Regions from separate parts of the Paraburkholderia sp. D1E genome, predicted to be linked through region 2. Evidence: riboswitches for the same ligand, from Rfam matches in the RefSeq annotation. Region 2 holds a riboswitch; the other holds the start of a gene.

Region 1 (9,491 bases), 1.0 Mb from region 2:
CGCTCGTTTTGCAATGTGCGTTGCAGCGCCATACCGTGTTCGAGCGTGGACACCTTGAAACCACGCCCTACCAGATATTCGCTGACGAGCTCGCGTACGACAGGGTCGTCGTCGACGACCAGAATGGATTGGTTCATCCAGGTCATCTTAGTGATCCGCGCGAGCGGCGCAAAGCGCATAACACTTTCGAATCCTTTCTCGTGTAAGAGAAAGCAAGCAGGTTGGCGCGCTTAATTTGCCAGTGATGTCTGGATGGTCTGCATTGGCTGCCGGGCCAGGTCGGTTTGATCGACCACCATCTTGTCGATCAAACCATTGAGCTTGGTCGATGCGGTGGAGAAGCGGTCGGCGTTGAGACCGCCGGTCTGGTAACGCGCGGTGACGAGAATACGCCCGTGCTGGATCAATGTCAGATCGATGATCGACAGATACTGGATGGTTTCGTCGCTAAACGAGCGGCGGCCGTAGTCGATTGCGGCGTTGTAGACGAGGCGCGCCTCGCATCCGGCCGGTGAGGTGCCCGGATTGTAGACATCCGAACGAATGCCGTGCCGGTCGAGCGCAAGTTGCAGTGCCGGCACGAAATCGCCGACCGACACCGTCTGATTCACTTCGATGCAGACGTTATGCACGTCCGCCGGACGGCCGTTGACGAAGGTCGGCGATGAATAGTTCGCCGCGATCGCGTAGCCCGCCTGAATCACGGAGCCGGTGGCATCGGCCGCCGAGATCAGTGTCCACGCGCAGCCGTTCAGACCGAATGCGAGGGTAGCCGTCGCGGCGAGCCACGTGCAAGGCCGCCGCAACGTGACCCACGCGGCCAAAGGGGCCCGCGTGAAAGCGTAAGCGTGCAAGCTCGGCATAGAGGTCATGATGCGGTGCCTGGTGGCGATGAACAGGTGCGGCGAATAACAGCGGGTCGCAGCGGATAGCGGCAAAAACCGGCCACGCTCAGCGCGTGACGCGCAGGCGCAGTTCGTTTTGCCCTTGCACGCTTGCCGTCACGTTCACGCGCCGATCGTCGGTGGTCACGATGAAATGCTGACGCGTCGGCGTGTTGACGTCGTGTACGACGTTCGGGAAGCAGGCGGCGATATCGGCACCGATTTCTTCGAGCGGATCGTTGACGACACCGTCAGCTTGCCAGTGCGCGCGCCAGTGGCAGTCGTAGGCGTGCGTGTTCGCGCGGCAGTCGTCCGCGGGTGACATGCCCGGCAGTTGCGCGGCGGGTTGCGCGTGCAGCTGTTTGAAGTCGGGCGCATCGACGATGTGTTTGAGCGCGGGGCAAACGTCCGCCGGCTCGTTGGGCTGGGTGGCTTGCGCAGCGTATGCGGCGCTCGTGAGCAGCAGGGCTGCGCCGAGAGCAAGCGCGGCGCGCTGGGTCAAAAGATAGGGGAGGCGATCGAATGACATGTGCGGAGAGTCCAGTATCAGTGAGTGGCGAAGCGGGCCGGACGTGGTACGGCTCGCACGACTATCGTCGCTGCTACAGGGGCTTTTCAAAGCGGGGAACAACTTGCCCGCTTCGCAAATGCTTTCGAACTCTTCTCGGGTGTTTCCGGATGTTGCGGTGTGTTGCCTGGCCGCGCGGAAGATTGGGAGCGTGTGCGGCGCCCACAGGGTTGCGCTGACGAGTGGCGTGTTGCCTAACCGAGCGTGAGCCCACCGTCGATATGGATCACCTGGCCGGTGATGTGACGCGCTTCATCGGAAAGCAGAAACGCGATCAGCGCCGCGATATCCGCGGGTTCGGCGACATGACCGAGCGGCGTCGCTTCGGCGGCGCGGGTCCACGCCGATGCGTTATCGGCACTTGGGCCGCGATCTTTACGGGTATAGCCGGGCGCCACGCAATTGACCGTCGCGCCATGCGGCGCAAGTTCGGCGGCTGCGGTTTTCGCCAGCGATTCGAGCGCTGCTTTCGCCGCCGCCGTGGCGGCGAACGGTGTATCCGCCCGATAGCGATGCGCGACGAACGAACTGAGCGCGACCACGCGACCCCGCTTCGAGGTTTCCAGGGCGGGCATCGCACGTTTGACGAGCGCGGCGAACGCGGCCGGCATGGCGGCGAAGGTGGCGCTGAACGCATCCGCGTCGAGTGCGCTGAGCGTTTGCCGTTGCGCGTGGCCGGCATTCGCGACCAGTTGATCGAGTGCGCCGAAGCTCGCGAGCGTTTGATGAACCACGTGTTCGGCGGCGCCGCGTTCGGCCAGATCGCCGAACACCGTCGCGCAGCGCGCGCCGTTTGCGCAGCAATCGGCGGCGACTTGCGCAAGACGCTGGCGGGATTCGTCGTCGGCACCGCGTGCGTGCAGCATCAACGCGGTGCGTGGCGCGGCGATGCGCCGGGCCAGTGCCGCGCCGATGCCGGAGCCCGCGCCGGTGATCAGGACGACGCGATCGAGTTCGGCGCCGCTCATGCCAGTTGTGCTGCTTGCGTCATCGGTGCTACTCATGTCGCTCATGTTGTTCATGCTGTTCACGCGGCAATCGGTTCGCCGGAGCGCTCGACGTCGAGCGTGTCGCCGTGGAACGCCGCCAGTGATTCGCGATGCGCGACGCTGACGATCGCCGCCTTCGGCAGCCGCTCGGTGAACAGGTGATAGAGACGTGCTTCGTTTTCCGAATCGAGCGCGCTGGTCGCTTCGTCGAGAAACAGATAGTCCGGCTTGTGCAGCAGCACGCGGGCGCCGGCGAGACGCTGTTGTTCGCCCGGCGAGAGAATGCGCGTCCAGTGTCCCGATTCCTGCAGGCGGTCGGCGTAGTCCGACAGGTGGCAGGTGACGAGCGCTTCGCGGCATTCGTCATCGGAATAGGTGTCCGCGGAGGACGGATAGGCGAGCGCGGCTTTCAGCGTGCCGATCGGCATGTAGCTGACTTGCGGAATGAACATCATGCGCGCGTTGACCGGGGCATCGATCGAGCCGTCGCCGAATGGCCACAAGCCGGCGAGTGCGCGCATCAGCGTGCTCTTGCCCGAGCCGGACGGGCCACGCACCAGCCAGCGCGAGCCCGGCTTGATCACGATATCGCGGATGCGCGACAGCGGGTTGCCGTTCGGCAGTGAGAGCTGGAGGCCAGCGGTGGTGAGCTTGTCTTCGTCGACAAAGTGAAGATTGATGCCGCCATGCGCGGTCGCGGGCGATGTGGCTTCTTTCATGCGCGACTCATGGACGACCCGCTTGAATTCCCGCAGACGGTTAACAGTAGCGCGCCAATCGACCAGGCTGCCGTAACTGTTGATGAACCAGGAGAACGAATCGCTGACGGTACCGAACGCCTGCTGAATTTGCATCAACACGCCGAACGTGAAAGCGCCAGCGAAGTAGCGGGGCGCCGCGACGACGAGCGGAAAAATGATTGCGATCTGACCGTAGAAACTCAGCACGAAGCTGAGTCGCTTGGTGTATTTCATCACGCGCCACCAGTTGTCGCGAATGCGTGCGAAGACACCTTGGGCGTTGGCCTTTTCCGTCTCCATGCCATCGTAAAAAGCGATCTGTTCAGCGTTTTCGCGCACGCGGATCAGGCCGAAACGGAAGTCAGCCTCAACGCGTTGTTGCTGGTAAGTGATCGATACGAGGGGGTGGCCGAGCTTGTGAATGACATACGAGCCGCCGAGCGCGTACAGCGCCGCGACCCATACCATGTAGCCCGGAATCACGAGCGGCATGCCGCCGAGCGTGATGCTCAGTGCGCCGGCCAGACCCCAGAGGATGGTGATGAACGAAACGAGTGTGACGACCGTCGACAGCAGATCGAGCGACAGCGACAGAGTGTTGGTGGCGAACGACTGCAGGTCGTCGCTGATCCGCTGGTCGGGGTTATCGGCGAGCCCATCGCGCTCGATCCGGTAGAACGCGCCCTTGCCCAGCCATTCTTCGAGGTATTCGTTGGTGAGCCACTGGCGCCAGCGGAAGCCGAGCATCTGGCGCAGATACCGGCCATATACGAAGAGAATGATCATCGGGAAGACGATCAGGCAGAAGACCACCATCAGATGCGGAAAGTCTTTGACGTTCTTGCTTTGCAGCGCGTTATAGAACTGCCCGCTCCACGTGTTGAACTTGACGTTCAGCCAGACGCTGGTGAGGTTGATGGCGATGATCGCAACGAGCAGGCTCCACGCCAATTTCCATTCTTTCGAAACCCAATAAGGTTTGATCAGGCTCCAGGCGGAGACTTTTTCGTCCGGCGGCAGCGCGGGGCTGGAAGCGGTATTCGGTGTCATGAGCATCCTGGTGAAGTGCTGGCCCATGCCGGGCCGGCCTCAGTCGGGCCGGCTCAACGGTGGGTTTGCGGTGCGTGCTCCCGGGCGTCGTGCTCGACGAACGCACGTCCGGGTGAGCGTCCGATTCTGGCGCGAAGCCCTTAAGTGAAAATTAATTCCCGCTCGGGGGCCTCGCCTCGATACCGCATGTTGCGCGTGCAACCAGGCGTGTCGCCCGCGCGCAGCTCCTGCGGTATCCGGTCCTGGCATTGTGCCAGAGCGCTGCATGCGGCCGTATTGATGAATCGAAAGATAGTGACGGATCAATTGCACACGACGGCGCAGGTCGCTGGTTTGCGGGCGCCGTGCCTTTTATGGTCTAATGACCTTCGACGAAACAGGGGTGCTTTGCCCACAGGCTGCGTGATTCGCACGCAGCGGCGGCGAGGCTGAGAGAGACCCTTTGCACCCGATCCGGGTAATACCGGCGCGGGAAGTTTCCGGAAGCAGCCAGTCTTCCATTCCCCGCCGGGCGGCGTCCGTCATTGGACACGTGTATTGCCCGGCCGGCCTCACCCGCCGGTTTCGTCCTGGGTACGTGCGTTTTTTGCCGTACGGAAAGGACTCGATGACCGCCTATTCTTCAGACATGTGTTTTGACTCTTGCCACGCTCTCGTCGGTTATGTCGGCGTGCCGTGCAGCTTTGGCTTTGCCTGCCATTGCTGTGCCGCGGAGCGCGCGCGATGACTCGTCTTGCGCAACCCGATTTCGCGGTGCTTGGCGGCGGCCTTTGCGGGCGTTTGGTCGCGTGGCGTCTCGCCGGCCAGGGGCATCGCGTCGCCCTCTATGAACGTGGCGACGCCGCCGGTACGCAAGCGGCAGCCTGGGTCGCCGCGGCAATGCTGGCGCCGCTTGCCGAAGCCGCCAGTGCTGAACTGCTGATTACGCGCCTCGGTGCGAGTTCGCTCGAAACCTGGCCGCAAGTCCTCGCTGAATTGCCGGAACCGGTGTTCTTTCAGCGTAACGGCACGCTGGTCGTGTGGCATCACGCCGATCGCACCGAAGCGCCGTTGTTCGAACGCCGTGTACGCTCGAACGCGCCTGCTGAATTGCTCGACGGCGGCTTCGTGACGCTGGCGGGCGCCCAGGTCGGCGCTGCTGAACCCGCGTTGGCGGGTCGCTTCAACCAGGGCTGGCTACTGCCGCGCGAAGGCCAACTGGATAACCGTCAGGTACTGTCTGCGCTGGCCGCGGGCCTTGCCGAGCGCGGTGTCGAAACGCACTGGAACACGCCAGTCGACGATCATGCGTTGCCGCCCGCGCGTGTCACGATCGACTGCCGGGGTTTGGGCGCGAAGCCCGTGCTGCCCACACTGCGCGGTATTCGCGGCGAAGTCGCTCGCGTGCATGCGCCGGGTATCAAGCTGACGCGGCCGGTGCGCCTGCTGCATCCACGCTACCCGCTGTATATCGCGCCGAAGCCGGACGATCTCTACGTGATCGGCGCGACCGAGGTGGAAGGCGAGGACATGTCGCCGGTCAGCGTGCGCTCGGCGCTCGAGCTGTTGAGCGCGGCGTTTTCCGTGCATCCCGGCTTCGGCGAGGCACGCATCCTCGAACTGAATTCGCAGTGCCGTCCGACTTTGCCGGACCACCGTCCGGCCTTGCTGTGGGATGGCGCGCAGACACTGCGCGTGAACGGCCTGTACCGGCACGGCTACATGATCGTGCCCGAAGTCGCCGACGAAGCCGTGCGCTTCGCCGCAGCGCTGCTCGACGGCCGCATCGGCGATGCCGATGCCTTCGCCGACTGGCAAAGCGCCGCGCGCTGGAGCGAGCTGTTTCAACTGGATTCCACGCGGGAACCGGCGTGAGCGTTGCGCGTCTGCTGGTGAAATAACCGCAGGCAAACAAGCGAGCCGCACCGTTACCGCCATCGATTGAACTGTATTCGAACACTATGGACATTCATATCAATCAGAAGCCGTTGTCGCTGCCCGAAGGCGCGACTGTCGCCGATGCGCTCGCCGCGTTCGGCGCGCGTCCGCCGTTCGCGGTCGCGCTGAACGGTGATTTCGTCGCACGCACCCAACATGCGGCGCGCGCGCTGCGGCCGGGCGACAAGCTCGATGTCGTGCAACCCGTGGCCGGCGGCTAAATCCCGCGCCACGCATTGCCGGAGACCAGGACTATGCAAATGACTTCCCCCCAAACCGCCGACGCGCTCACGCTCTACGGCCAAACTTTCGCGAGCCGCGTGTTGCTCGGCACCTCGCGCTATCCGTCGCTGCAGTCGCTGTCGGATTCGATCGACGCGGCCCGGCCCGGCATGGTGACCGTTGCGCTGCGCCGGCAGATGAACGAAGGCGGCGCCGAAGCCGGTTTCTTCGACCTGCTCAAGCGCCATGGTGTGCCGCTGCTGCCCAACACCGCCGGCTGTCTGACCGTCGGCGAGGCGGTGACGACCGCGCATATGGCGCGCGAAATCTTCGAAACCGAGTGGATCAAGCTCGAACTGATCGGCGACGATTACACGTTGCAGCCCGACCCGATTGGGCTGATCGAGGCGGCTGCACAACTGATCAAGGACGGCTTCAAGGTGCTGCCGTATTGCACCGAAGATCTGGTGATCGGTCGCCGTCTGCTCGATGTGGGCTGTGAGGCGCTGATGCCGTGGGGCGCGCCGATCGGCACGGGTAAGGGCGTGATCAATCCGTATGGCCTGCGTGTGTTGCGCGAACGGCTGCCCGATGTACCGCTGATCGTCGACGCCGGCCTCGGTGTGCCATCGCACGCGGCGCAAGTGATGGAGTGGGGTTTCGACGGCGTGCTGCTGAACACCGCTGTGTCGCAGGCGACGCACCCCGACGCGATGGCGCGCGCCTTCGCGCTGGGCGTCGAAGCGGGCCGCCAGGCTTTTCTGGCGGGGCCGATGGCCGAGCGCGAAAGTGCGCACGCGAGCACGCCGGTGGTCGGCATGCCGTTCTGGCATCAAGATGGGAGCGCCGCATGACGCAAACTTTGCCTTTGACTGGCCGCGACCTCTTCTGGCCGCCCGCCGATGAACTCACCGAAGCCGCCGAGCGAATCCGCGCCCGTTTGGGCGAGTGGCCGCCGACGCATGCGCCATGGCGTATCTGCCTGACCGCGCCGGACGAGCCGAACGGCGGGGACCTGATCGTCGTCGCCGACGCGCAGCAGCATGGCGAGCAGGTGGCGCGCTGGCAGGTGCAGGGCGCCGGCGTGATTGTTGCCGCCGAGCACACGGCGACGCTCCATCTGGGCGGCGAGAAATACGCCTTGGTGGGTCATCTGGCGGAAGACTGGATTCCTGCGCTGGCTGCGTTTCTGGACTGCGGCTTCGATCCGCATGACGCCCTGGTACTGGCTCTAGCCTGGCGCGACGGCGACGAAACCAGAGCGGACGACGCGTTTCCGGCCGATATCGCGCACTTCCCGCGCCTCGCCGGCCTGCCAGCCGCGCCGGCGCAAGCGTTCGCGCGTTGCCCCGACCGGCTCGGTCTGTACCCGGTGCTGCCGACCGCGGAGTGGGTCGAACGGGTGGTGGGTTTTGGCGTGAAAACGGTCCAGTTGCGCCGCAAATCGGCGGAACCCGCCGACGAATTGAAGCGCGAAATCGCACGCTGTGTCGCCGCGGGCCGCGAGCACGATGCGCAGGTTTTCATCAATGACCACTGGCAAGCCGCACTAGAAGCGGGCGCTTACGGCGTCCACCTCGGCCAGGAAGACGTGCATACGGCCGATCTGCCTGCAATTGCCGCCGCCGGCATCCGCCTCGGGCTGTCAACGCACGGTTTCTACGAGATTCTGAAGGCACTGCATTTCCGGCCAAGCTACATTGCATTGGGGGCGGTGTTCCCGACCACCACCAAGGTCATGCCGACCGCGCCGCAGGGCCTCAAGCGTCTGGCGCGATATGTACGCCTGCTCGACGGCGTCGTGCCACTGGTGGCGATTGGCGGGATCGATCTGCAGGTGCTGCCCGACGTGCTGGCGACCGGTGTGGGCTGCGCGGCCGTCGTGCGCGCCGTGACCGAGGCCGCCGACCCGGCCGGCGCAGTTTCTGCGCTGCAACATGCGTTTACGCAATAATCGTCAAGTTCAGTAAAAGGACAGGGGCACCTCACGGCAGCATTTCCATGATGGCCCTATAATTCGGCCTTCCGTGTAAAAGGACTGTCAGTTTCGTGTCTTCCTCCCCCGAGACCTTACTCGAGCTGCGCGACGTCGACTTCGGTTATGGCGACCGGCTCGTCCTGTCGAACCTGAATCTGCGCTTCAAGCGCGGCCAGGTCGTCGCGGTTATGGGCGGCTCGGGTTGCGGCAAGACCACGGTGCTGCGCCTGATCGGCGGTCTGGTGCGTGCCCAGCGCGGCCAGATTCTGTTTCAGGGCCAGGACATCGGCGCGCAAACGCGCGACGGCCTGTACGCGCTGCGCCGCAAGATGGGCATGCTGTTCCAGTTCGGCGCCTTGTTCACCGATATGTCGGTGTTCGAAAACGTCGCTTTCGCCCTGCGCGAGCACACCGACCTCCCCGAAGAACTGATCCGCGACCTCGTGTTGATGAAGCTCAACGCGGTCGGCTTGCGCGGCGCGCGCGACCTGGCGCCGTCGGAGATTTCGGGCGGTATGGCGCGGCGTGTGGCGCTGGCGCGCGCCATTGCGCTCGACCCAGAACTGATGATGTACGACGAGCCGTTCGCCGGCCTCGATCCGATCTCGCTCGGCATCACCGCGAATCTGATTCGCGCGCTGAATCAGGCGCTTGGCGCAACGTCGATCCTGGTCACGCACGACGTGCCGGAATCGTTCGCGATTGCCGATTACGTCTATTTCCTCGCCAACGGCGGGGTGCATGCCGAAGGTACGCCGGCTGAGTTGCGCGCGTCGACCGATGCCACGGTGCGCCAGTTCATCGACGGCGCGCCGGACGGTCCGTTCAAGTTTCACTATCCCAGCCAGACGCCGCTCGCGGCGGACTTCGGCATCGGCGGAGGTCAGTCATGATCAGTGCGCTTGGTCGCTCGGTGATCGGCGGGCTGGGCACGGCCGGCTACGCCACGCGCTTTTTCTTCCGGTTGCTGCTCGAATTTTTCCCGCTGCTGCGCCGGCCGCGCCTTGTCACGAAGCAGATCCACTTCGTGGGTAATTATTCGCTGGTGATCATTGCCGTGTCGGGGCTGTTCGTCGGTTTCGTGCTCGGCTTGCAGGGTTATTACACGCTGAACCGCTACGGTTCCGAGCAGGCGTTGGGGCT
Region 2 (9,491 bases):
ACGATGCTTTGGGTTGCCCCGCTGTTTTTCCACTGGCTCAGCCAGTTGTCCGCGGGCGGGCAACTGTTGCAGCCTTCGCTGCTGTAGAGCTCGACCAGCGCTACGCGGTGGGATGGACTGTGCGACGCGCATACGGCACCGGCGGCGGTGGCGAGGCCGCTGGCTGACAGCGTTGTCAGCGCGACGGCTAGCGCGATTGCGCGGGTGACATGCCGGTTGGCTCGGCGGGTTCGGGCGGTTTGCATGGCGTGCTCTCATCAGGATCTGCACGTTTGTCGATCCACGAGCCCGCTTATGACAGCCAGTTCTTTTTTTTTTTGGGGTTGTTCAACTGCGGTCGCGACCGTTCCATGCTATATACGCCCGCGGGGCGCGGCGTGTCTGTACGCTTGAGGGCAAACTGCCTCAATACACCGCTGCCCCGCGAAGACGCCTCAATCGTAACTAACGACAACCGTCACCCGGGTATCCAGCGCTGCATTCTTCGGTGCAAGCGACAACACCCCGCCATCGCGGCCAACCCGGTAGTGCCCATCACTGGCAGCGCGAGACACACGGCCACCGCTATCGACAAAACGTCCGGCCACCGCATCACGCGCCGTCGCACCGTTATTCACCTGAAGTGCAACATCAGCACCCGTAGCCACGCCCGGCGCAGCGCTAAAGGTTAGCGTGACCGCCGAACCCGTTTGCGCGAGCCGCCCGCCGGTAGCATCGACGCGTGCCCCGGCCGGAGCCGGGGCCGCCGAAATCGCCAGTTGCGGCGCTACGATCGCTCCCGAAAAACTAATCGTTCCATTACTCGCCGCCACCGCCGGCATTGGCGATGCAACCAGCGCCGCCATCGCCGCGACCGCGCCGAGCGCCCCAAACCGCACTAGTCCCGTTTTCATGAGCCCATCTCCTTAAAGCCGTATCGATCCGCATCACGCCATTGACGCGCCACCCACCGCCGGTCGTCCGGCTGGGCAACGGCCGCCCCTACAGGCGGATTAACGGCAGCGCCGCGGCGGCCTTGAACGACCCGGTGCGAAATAGACGCGCCGCACCCTGCGCACACGGCACCTCTCGGCGGCGATTAAGGAGACGCCCGGCCCGTGCTAACATTCCCCTTTCGATTGCGTCGATCAAGTCTTCTTTCCGGCGCTTACCCCAATACTTTTCGCTCCCTGCCAGCTATCCCATGCGTCCTCCGTTCTCCCGTGCCCTCACCCGCTTGCGCCCCCGCCGCGCAACCGGTGGCGCGCGCGCGGACGTAGCAGCGCCTCACGCCGGTCAGCCGTCCCGAACGCTCCCGCTTCTCGCCGCCCGGCGCCCGATCTGACGTTGCTTCCTCCATAACCGGAGCCACGTCGTCGGGCTCCGGGCTGATCTCATTCGCACGCAATTCCCATATGTGCAGATCAATTGGAGAACCCGTCATGAAAAAGACGAAAACCTGTTACCTCACCGAACTCGACGTCGCTCGTCTTGAAAAACACGCGGCCGCGCCCGGCGCCGACGCCAAACTGCAAGACATGCTCGACGACGTCCTGGAACGCGCCGTGATCGTCGAATCGCGCGACATTCCCGCGAACGTCCTCACAATGAATTCGCAAGCCACGCTGGTCGACGAAACCAACGGCGAGCAGATGACCTGGACGGTCGTCTATCCGCCCGATGCGGACTTCGCGCACGGCCGCCTGAACGTGTTCTCACCGGTCGGCCTCGCCTTGCTCGGCGCCAAACGCGGCGAACGCATCCGCTTCACGCCGCCGAGCGGCACGGAGAAAGTCCTGAAGCTCGAAAAGATCCTGTTTCAGCCGGAAGCCGCCGACGATTTCACGCTGTAAGCCAGGCGCACTCGCGACGCAGAACCGCTGCGCCGCACCATCCCCGGCAGCCCTATCACAATAAGAATAGTGCGTGGCTGACCGGCGTTATCTCCGACATCTGACTTTTTCAAGACGGGTTGCCAAGCACCGCCCGGGCGGTGTATCGTGTGCGCTGCTAACGCGGGGGTCCTGCGTAGCGCGGAGGTTGGAGGTCCGTGTTGCGTGGGTGAGAAATACCCTTTGAACCTGATCTGGATAATGCCAGCGCAGGGAAGCGTACGGATTTCGCACCTGGTCTACCGTTTCATCTCTCGCGATTTCCGACAACTTCCATCTCGTCTCCTGCTTAGCGGCCCACATTGCTTTGCGAGGAGATACGCATGAACGCCAATCCGAAGTTTCTTTCCGCCGACGCTCACGTCGATGCCGCCGCTGTCGCCCCGCTGCCGAATTCCCGCAAGGTCTACGTGACCGGCTCGCGAGCCGATATCCGCGTGCCGATGCGCGAAATCTCGCAGTCCGACACGCCGGATAGCTTCGGCGGCGAGAAGAATCCGCCGGTCTTCGTCTACGATACGTCGGGCCCCTATTCCGATCCGCAAGCGCAGATCGACATCCGCGCGGGTCTGCCGGCGCTGCGTCAAGCCTGGATCGAAGAACGCGGCGACACCGAAGCCCTGACGGGCCTGTCGAGCGGCTTCAGCCGTGAACGCGCCGCCGACACGGCAACCGCCGAACTGCGCTTCCAGGGCCTGCATCGCACGCCGCGCCGCGCAGTCGCCGGCAAGAACGTCTCGCAGATGCACTACGCGCGTCAGGGCATCGTCACGCCGGAAATGGAATACATCGCGATTCGCGAGAACCAGCAGCGCGCCGCGTATCTGGAAACCCTGAGGACGAGCGGCCCGAACGGCGAAAAGCTCGCGGCCATGATGGGCCGCCAGCATCCGGGCCAGGCGTTCGGCGCGAGCGCATTCGGTCCCGACGGCCTGAAGGAAATCACCGCGGAATTCGTGCGTGAAGAAGTCGCACGTGGCCGCGCGATCATCCCGAACAACATCAATCACCCGGAAAGCGAGCCGATGATCATCGGCCGTAACTTCCTCGTGAAGGTGAATGCGAACATCGGCAACTCGGCGGTGACCTCGTCGATTGGCGAAGAAGTCGACAAGATGACGTGGGCGATCCGCTGGGGCGGCGACACGGTGATGGATCTCTCCACCGGCAAGCACATTCACGAAACGCGTGAGTGGATCATCCGCAATTCACCGGTGCCGATCGGCACGGTGCCGATTTACCAGGCTTTGGAAAAGGTCAACGGCAAGGCCGAAGACCTGACGTGGGAAATCTTCCGCGACACGCTGATTGAGCAGGCCGAGCAAGGTGTCGACTACTTCACGATCCACGCGGGCGTGCGTCTGCAATATGTGCCGCTGACGGCCAAGCGCATGACGGGTATCGTCTCGCGCGGCGGCTCGATCATGGCGAAGTGGTGCCTCGCTCACCACAAGGAAAGCTTCCTGTACGAGCACTTCGAAGACATCTGCGAAATCATGAAGGCGTATGACGTGGCCTTCTCGCTCGGCGACGGCTTGCGCCCCGGCTCGATCTACGACGCGAACGACGAAGCGCAACTCGGCGAACTGAAAACGCTCGGCGAACTCACGCAGATCGCGTGGAAGCACGACGTGCAGACCATGATCGAAGGCCCCGGCCACGTGCCAATGCAGTTGATCAAGGAAAACATGGACCTGCAACTGGAATGGTGTGACGAAGCACCGTTCTACACGCTGGGACCGTTGACGACCGACATCGCGCCGGGCTACGACCACATCACCTCGGGCATCGGCGCTGCGATGATCGGCTGGTTCGGCACGGCAATGCTCTGCTACGTCACGCCGAAGGAACACCTTGGACTTCCGAACAAGGACGACGTCAAGACCGGCATCATTACGTACAAGCTCGCCGCGCACGCCGCCGATCTGGCAAAGGGCCATCCGGGCGCGCAGGTGCGTGACAATGCGTTGTCGAAGGCGCGTTTCGAATTCCGCTGGGAAGACCAGTTCAATCTCGGTCTCGACCCGGACAAGGCACGCGAATTCCACGACGAAACCCTGCCGAAGGATTCTGCCAAGGTCGCGCACTTCTGTTCGATGTGCGGCCCGCACTTCTGCTCGATGAAGATCACGCAGGACGTGCGCGAATTCGCCGCGCAACAAGGCCTCTCCGACGACGACGCGTTGAAGAAAGGCATGGAAGTGAAGTCGATCGAGTTCATGAAGAAAGGCGCTGAGATTTATCAGCGGCAGTAAGGTACGGATCGCGGGCGCAGACGTGCACGCCCGCCATTCGAACCCTTTGCCTCATTGCATTGCAGCACAGGAGCCCGCCCCTGGCGGGCTTTTGCATTTCTGCGCAAGCCGGCATGCCACATGCCACATGCCACATGCCACATGCCACATGCCACATGCCGACAGAGTGTAAGCATGCGATCACGACATCGACAATCTGCTGACACATGCCCGTGCATCTGGATGCGTGCCGATTGCTGCGAAAAATGCTTTGCAATGGGGTGAAATAAGCCGTTACGGTTTTGCAATCGTGTTGGCGCTACAGCGGCGTAAGCTCAGGCCATTACGCCCCGGATGGCGGCGTCCGATGGTAAACAGGAGCGCGTCATGAAGTCCCGCGTCATCGATTCTCTTTGCACAATCAGCCAGCGGCTGCCGCGCGGCTTACCCCGTCTTTCCCGAACCGGAATCGCGCTTGCCGGCGCGGCCTGCATGCTGACGCTATCCGGCTGCTATTACCCTTACGGCTACTATCCGGGCTACTACCCTTACTACGCCTACGGCACCGTCCCGCCCACCGACGTTCAGCGGGAAGTCGCCGTCGGAACTGCCGGCGATTCGGCAACCTCGCAACAACAGGCTCAAGCCGCGCAGCAGGCGCGGGCCAATGCGCAATCCCAACCGCCCTCCTACGCGGTCGCCCAGCCGCCTGTATACGTTGCTCCGCCCTATCCCGCCTATCCCGCTTACTATCCGCCGCCGGTCTATCCGGCTTATTACGGATACCCAGGCTGGTATGGCCCGTCGGTCTCGATCGGCTTCGGTTTCGGCGGCTATTGGGGCGGCGGCCGCGGTGGATGGGGTGGCCACGGGCACTATCACTGAGTCTTGCCGACCTGGCTTCCCCCACTGACCCCCTTATGCGTGTGCATGGCGAGCCTTCCTGGGCTCCCTGCGCACGCATCGTGCCGCGCGCAGTCCAGCCCGCACAACGCGGCGCTTTCACCGATTCCCGCCTTCTCCCGTAGTTTCCCTTCTTGACGGCCAACATCCGGGCTCTATGCTTGGGGAAGTCACACGCAGTACCCGTTTAAATAAGCGACCCGGCGCGTCCTGCACCCGCCGCCGACGCCCGTCCGTCCTGCCACAGCGACGCGCCCGTAGTGCGTAGTCCCGCGTCGAGTTCAAACAACAACGAAGGAGACGTGATGTTTCACCAACTACTCACCCCCGTCGGCAATGCGCTATTGCCGTCGTTCCTGGTTGCCGCGCTGCCGATCATCGTCGTCCTGCTACTGCTTGGCTGGGCACGCCGGCCTGCCTGGCAGGCCTCACTCGCGGGGCTGATCGTCGGCCTGATCGTGGCGATTTTCGTATGGCAGTTCCCGGTCGGACTCGCGCTCACTTCGGTAGCCAACGGTGCGGTCTTCGCCTGCTGGCCGGTGATGTGGATCGTGTTCGCGGCGATCCTGCTTTACAACATCTCGCAACGCTCGGGCCGCTTCGCGGCCTTCCGTATGTGGATGATCGACAACCTGCCGAACGACCGGCGCGTCGTGCTGGTCGTGATCGGTTTTTCGTTCGGCGCACTGCTCGAAGGGATTTCCGGCTTCGGCACGCCGGTCGCGATCACCAGTTCGCTGCTGATCCTGCTCGGTTTCCCCACCCTCGAAGCGCTCACCTTTACGCTGATCTTCAATACCGCGCCGGTCGCGTTCGGCGCGCTAGGCGTACCGATCACGGTGCTCGGCGCGGTCACGCACCTGCCTGCCGACACGCTCGCCAAGATGGTCGGACGGCAGTTGCCGTTTTTCGCCTTGCTGCTGCCGTTCTACGTGATCGGCGTGTATGCGGGCTTTCGTAACATGCTGCGCGTGTGGCCGGTACTGCTGGTGTCGGGCGCCAGCTTCGCACTGACGCAGTTCGTCGCATCGAACTACGTGAACTACAGCCTGACCGACGTGTTGTCGTCGATGGTGTCACTGATCCTGACGATCGCGTTCCTGCGTGTATGGAAGCCCGCCGTCGACCCAAAGTTCGCGATCAACATCGATCGCGTGGGCGAGGTGCGCGGCAAGATCAGCGGCGGCCAGGGCTGGTATCCGTGGATCATCGTCTCGGCGGTGGTAATCGTCTGGACCATCGCCAAAATTTTCCTGATCGGCGACGTCAAGGTGCCGTGGCCGGGCCTCGACAAGGCCGTGTACATCACCCTGTACAACACGCCATACGGCGCGGTGTGGGACTTCCAGCCGCTTGCCACCGGCACGGCGATTCTGGTCGCTGCCATCATTACTTCGTTCGTGACGGGTCTGGGCGTGCGCGAATTTGGCAAGGCCATTGTCGACACGTGGATCCAGACGCGCATCGCCATTCTGACGGTGGCGACCATCGTCGCGCTCGCGTATCTGATGAACTACTCCGGGCTCACCTACACACTCGGGCTCGGGGCTGCGTCGGTCGGACCGTTCTTTCCGCTGGTATCGGCGTTCCTCGGCTGGGTCGCGGTGTTCCTGTCCGGCAGCGATACCTCGGGCAATGCGCTATTCGGCAACCTGCAGGTGGTGGCGGCCCATCAGCTGAACCTGAACCCGATCCTGATGGCAGCAACCAATTCGTCAGGTGGCGTGATGGGCAAGATGATCTCGCCGCAAAACATCTCGACCGGCGTGGCGACGACCGAACTCAAGGGCAAGGAAGGCGTCGTATTCGCCAAGACCTTCAAGCATTCGATTCTGTTGACGGTGATCCTCGGCGTGCTGGTGTGGGTGCAGCAGAACTTCCTGCAGGGGATGATTCCGCACTGAGGTTTGCCTGATCGGGGCTGTAAAGGTATGCGCTTGCCACTTCCTTGTGGACGATAGCTTGCGCAATGGATCCGCTCAGCTAGTGAACAACTGAATGGATGAATCGGCGGACGTGCTCTTTCGGGCACGTCCGTTTTTTTGACAGCGTGCATTCGACGCACCCCGAGGCCGCGTTAATCTCATCGCAATTTTTCTCACATTAGCGTGAGAATTGCTCGTTTTGCACCCAGCCCGGCCGCACATACGATGATGCCTATCAGGCCCCTTCATCCCACGAATCTTGCCGTTTCATTCCAGCCTGAAACGTTTTGCGCGATCGCGCTGCTACGATGCGCGGGCGTCTCGACTCAACCGCGCGCGGCGCCACGACAATGAATACCAAGAACCTGTTGCAGTTGCTGATCCTGGCCGCCCTATGGGGCGCCTCGTTTCTGTTTATACGTGTCGGCGTGGCCGACTTCGGCGTCGCGCCGCTGATGGCGTTGCGGGTCGGCATCGGCGCGATCTTCCTTGCAGTCGTGCTCGTCGCGCGGCGGCCATTGCGTCAGTCCGCGACGATCCTGCGCACACGCGCCTTTCCGCTGCTGGTGGTCGGCATCCTGAATTCGGCGGCGCCGTTCTGCCTGTTCGCCTATGCCGAGCTGACGCTGTCGGCAGGCGTGACGTCTGTCATCAATGCCAGCACACCGCTGTGGGGCGCCCTCGTCGGCTTTCTCTGGCTGCGTGACCGCCTGAGCGCGCTACGCACGCTCGGTCTCGTGATCGGCTTTCTCGGCGTACTGATGCTGGTGTGGGATCAGATCGCCGCGCCGAACGGTTCGGCCGCCACGCCGTTGAGCACCGCGCTCGCAGCAGCCGCCGCGCTCGGCGCCACGCTGCTTTACGGCATCGCCGCCAATTACACAAAGCGCCACCTGACCGGCGTCGACGCATTGACCGTCGCGACCGGTACGATGACCGGCGCCACCATCGTGCTGCTGCCGCTCGCCGCAATCTACTGGCCGGCTGCGCCGATCTCGCTGCACGCCTGGGGCGCGGTCTTCACACTGGGTGTCGCATGTACCGGCGTCGCGTACATGCTGTTCTTCCACCTGATCGCAGTGGTCGGGCCGGCACGCGCGATTACGGTGACCTTCGTGATTCCGATCTTCGGCATTCTGTGGGGCGCGTTATTTCTCAGCGAAACCGTGTCGCCGGGCATGCTGGAAGGCTGCGGTGTGATTCTCGTCGGCACCGCGCTGGCCACCGGCGTGATCAAACGTCTGCCCTGGAGCGGCCCGCGCCGCGCCGACACCTGAAAACCGCCTCGCGCAATACGTCCGGCGCAGTCCGGTTCTCGCCCTGACGAGAATCGCGCCGACACGGCCCCCCTTCGAGCGACGCCTTCTTCAGCGTCGCCATTTCCCGTCATGCACCGGTCGCCGCGTCGGCTGCCTCCTCGCAACCCATCCCGAGCACCCAAAAAAATAGCCCGCACTCCATTGGAGTGCGGGCGAAACCGTCGCCCTACGAGGATAGGCGACGGGGCCACCGAGGCCGCGCGCCACGCGCGCAGGCCATCATCGGGCTAAGCACCGGTTCGTTCGCCGGTGCTGAAAGGGTTGGGAAATCGCCGATTCGAGAAGCGCCGCAAGCTCACGGCGGATGTTACGAATCCGGCCCCATGAGTCTATAAAAGCAGCTTGCGTGCCAGTTATAAAGATTCACAAGAAATTGTTCGCAAACCATTGATTGTTATTGGATTGTTTTGCGATGAAAACATGCGAGGGAGGTTGGCGGAGAGGGTTCGGCGAGTTACGTCACCGGGGTAACGTCACGTAACATGCGGCCGCACGGGGCGGCCGCGATGCCTCGCTTCTTGCGTTTGAAGCGAGGCCTGACATCAGGACATCGGCCATTTCGTACGGTGTGCAGCCGTATGCCGGACACGCACGACCGCCGGCCGCCGCGTCTCGCGTGGCGACAAGGCCGCACCGCAGACAAGTGCCAGGACGAGCAAGCTCGCCGCCCACATCCAGTAAGGAATCACGTCGAACATGGCCATCTCCCGTTGAGCGCCGGTTTATACCGGTGTTCCAGACAGAAGCAAAACGCGTGCGCGCCACGCCGGCAATCTGACGACTCGCGGCGCGAAAGATGAAACGGACATAAAAAAACCCGCCCGGGTTGCACTCCGGGCGGGTTTTCAGACAGCGTTCACTGCGTGCTACGACTTCGTTCAGTGCAACTGGTCGACCATCAGACCCATGATCTGCTTGGCCTGCGGGCTCTGATCGATAGCGCCCTTGTCGTCGACGACTGCCACACGGGTCTGGTTAGGCGTCACCGCGCGCACGTTCACGAGATACTGCTTGGCGACCTTTTCCTTCTTGCCGTGGAACACCTGGCTCCAGAAGCCTTGCTCCGCCGAGGTCATATCCTTCGGATCGACGTAGCGCACGAAGTACAAACCGCGGCTCGCATCGCGATCGTCGACAGTGAAGTTACTGCGGTCGAGTGCGAGGCCCACGCGCAGCCATGCACGGTCATACGGCTCGCCGAGGGTAAGTTCGGTGGACGAGAACTGTGCCGCCGTGCTG

The links. Region 2 has a riboswitch for thiamine pyrophosphate ahead of thiC (phosphomethylpyrimidine synthase ThiC). Riboswitches for the same ligand answer to the same signal wherever they lie in the genome.
Region 1: linked by a shared signal. The riboswitch ahead of ACUN0E_RS21855 (FAD-dependent oxidoreductase) and the one ahead of thiC (phosphomethylpyrimidine synthase ThiC) in region 2 are both predicted to bind thiamine pyrophosphate.

The regions. Positions count from the first base shown of each region.
Region 1 is NZ_JBQYMB010000001.1:4,884,777-4,894,267, forward strand. It holds gene ACUN0E_RS21830 (response regulator) at 1-137, opposite strand, end outside; gene ACUN0E_RS21835 (hypothetical protein) at 231-872, opposite strand; gene ACUN0E_RS21840 (hypothetical protein) at 952-1,413, opposite strand; gene ACUN0E_RS21845 (SDR family NAD(P)-dependent oxidoreductase) at 1,647-2,420, opposite strand; gene ACUN0E_RS21850 (ABC transporter ATP-binding protein/permease) at 2,480-4,231, opposite strand; TPP riboswitch at 4,600-4,723, shown strand; gene ACUN0E_RS21855 (FAD-dependent oxidoreductase) at 4,955-6,085, shown strand; gene thiS (sulfur carrier protein ThiS) at 6,172-6,369, shown strand; gene ACUN0E_RS21865 (thiazole synthase) at 6,409-7,224, shown strand; gene thiE (thiamine phosphate synthase) at 7,221-8,324, shown strand; gene ACUN0E_RS21875 (ABC transporter ATP-binding protein) at 8,420-9,241, shown strand; gene mlaE (lipid asymmetry maintenance ABC transporter permease subunit MlaE) at 9,238-9,491, shown strand, end outside.
Region 2 is NZ_JBQYMB010000001.1:5,893,920-5,903,410, reverse strand. It holds gene ACUN0E_RS26595 (DUF1223 domain-containing protein) at 1-245, opposite strand, end outside; gene ACUN0E_RS26590 (hypothetical protein) at 435-893, opposite strand; gene ACUN0E_RS26585 (GreA/GreB family elongation factor) at 1,422-1,832, shown strand; TPP riboswitch at 1,987-2,105, shown strand; gene thiC (phosphomethylpyrimidine synthase ThiC) at 2,195-4,126, shown strand; gene ACUN0E_RS26575 (hypothetical protein) at 4,493-4,990, shown strand; gene ACUN0E_RS26570 (L-lactate permease) at 5,314-6,912, shown strand; gene ACUN0E_RS26565 (DMT family transporter) at 7,284-8,210, shown strand; gene ACUN0E_RS26560 (hypothetical protein) at 8,795-8,950, opposite strand; gene bamC (outer membrane protein assembly factor BamC) at 9,131-9,491, opposite strand, start outside.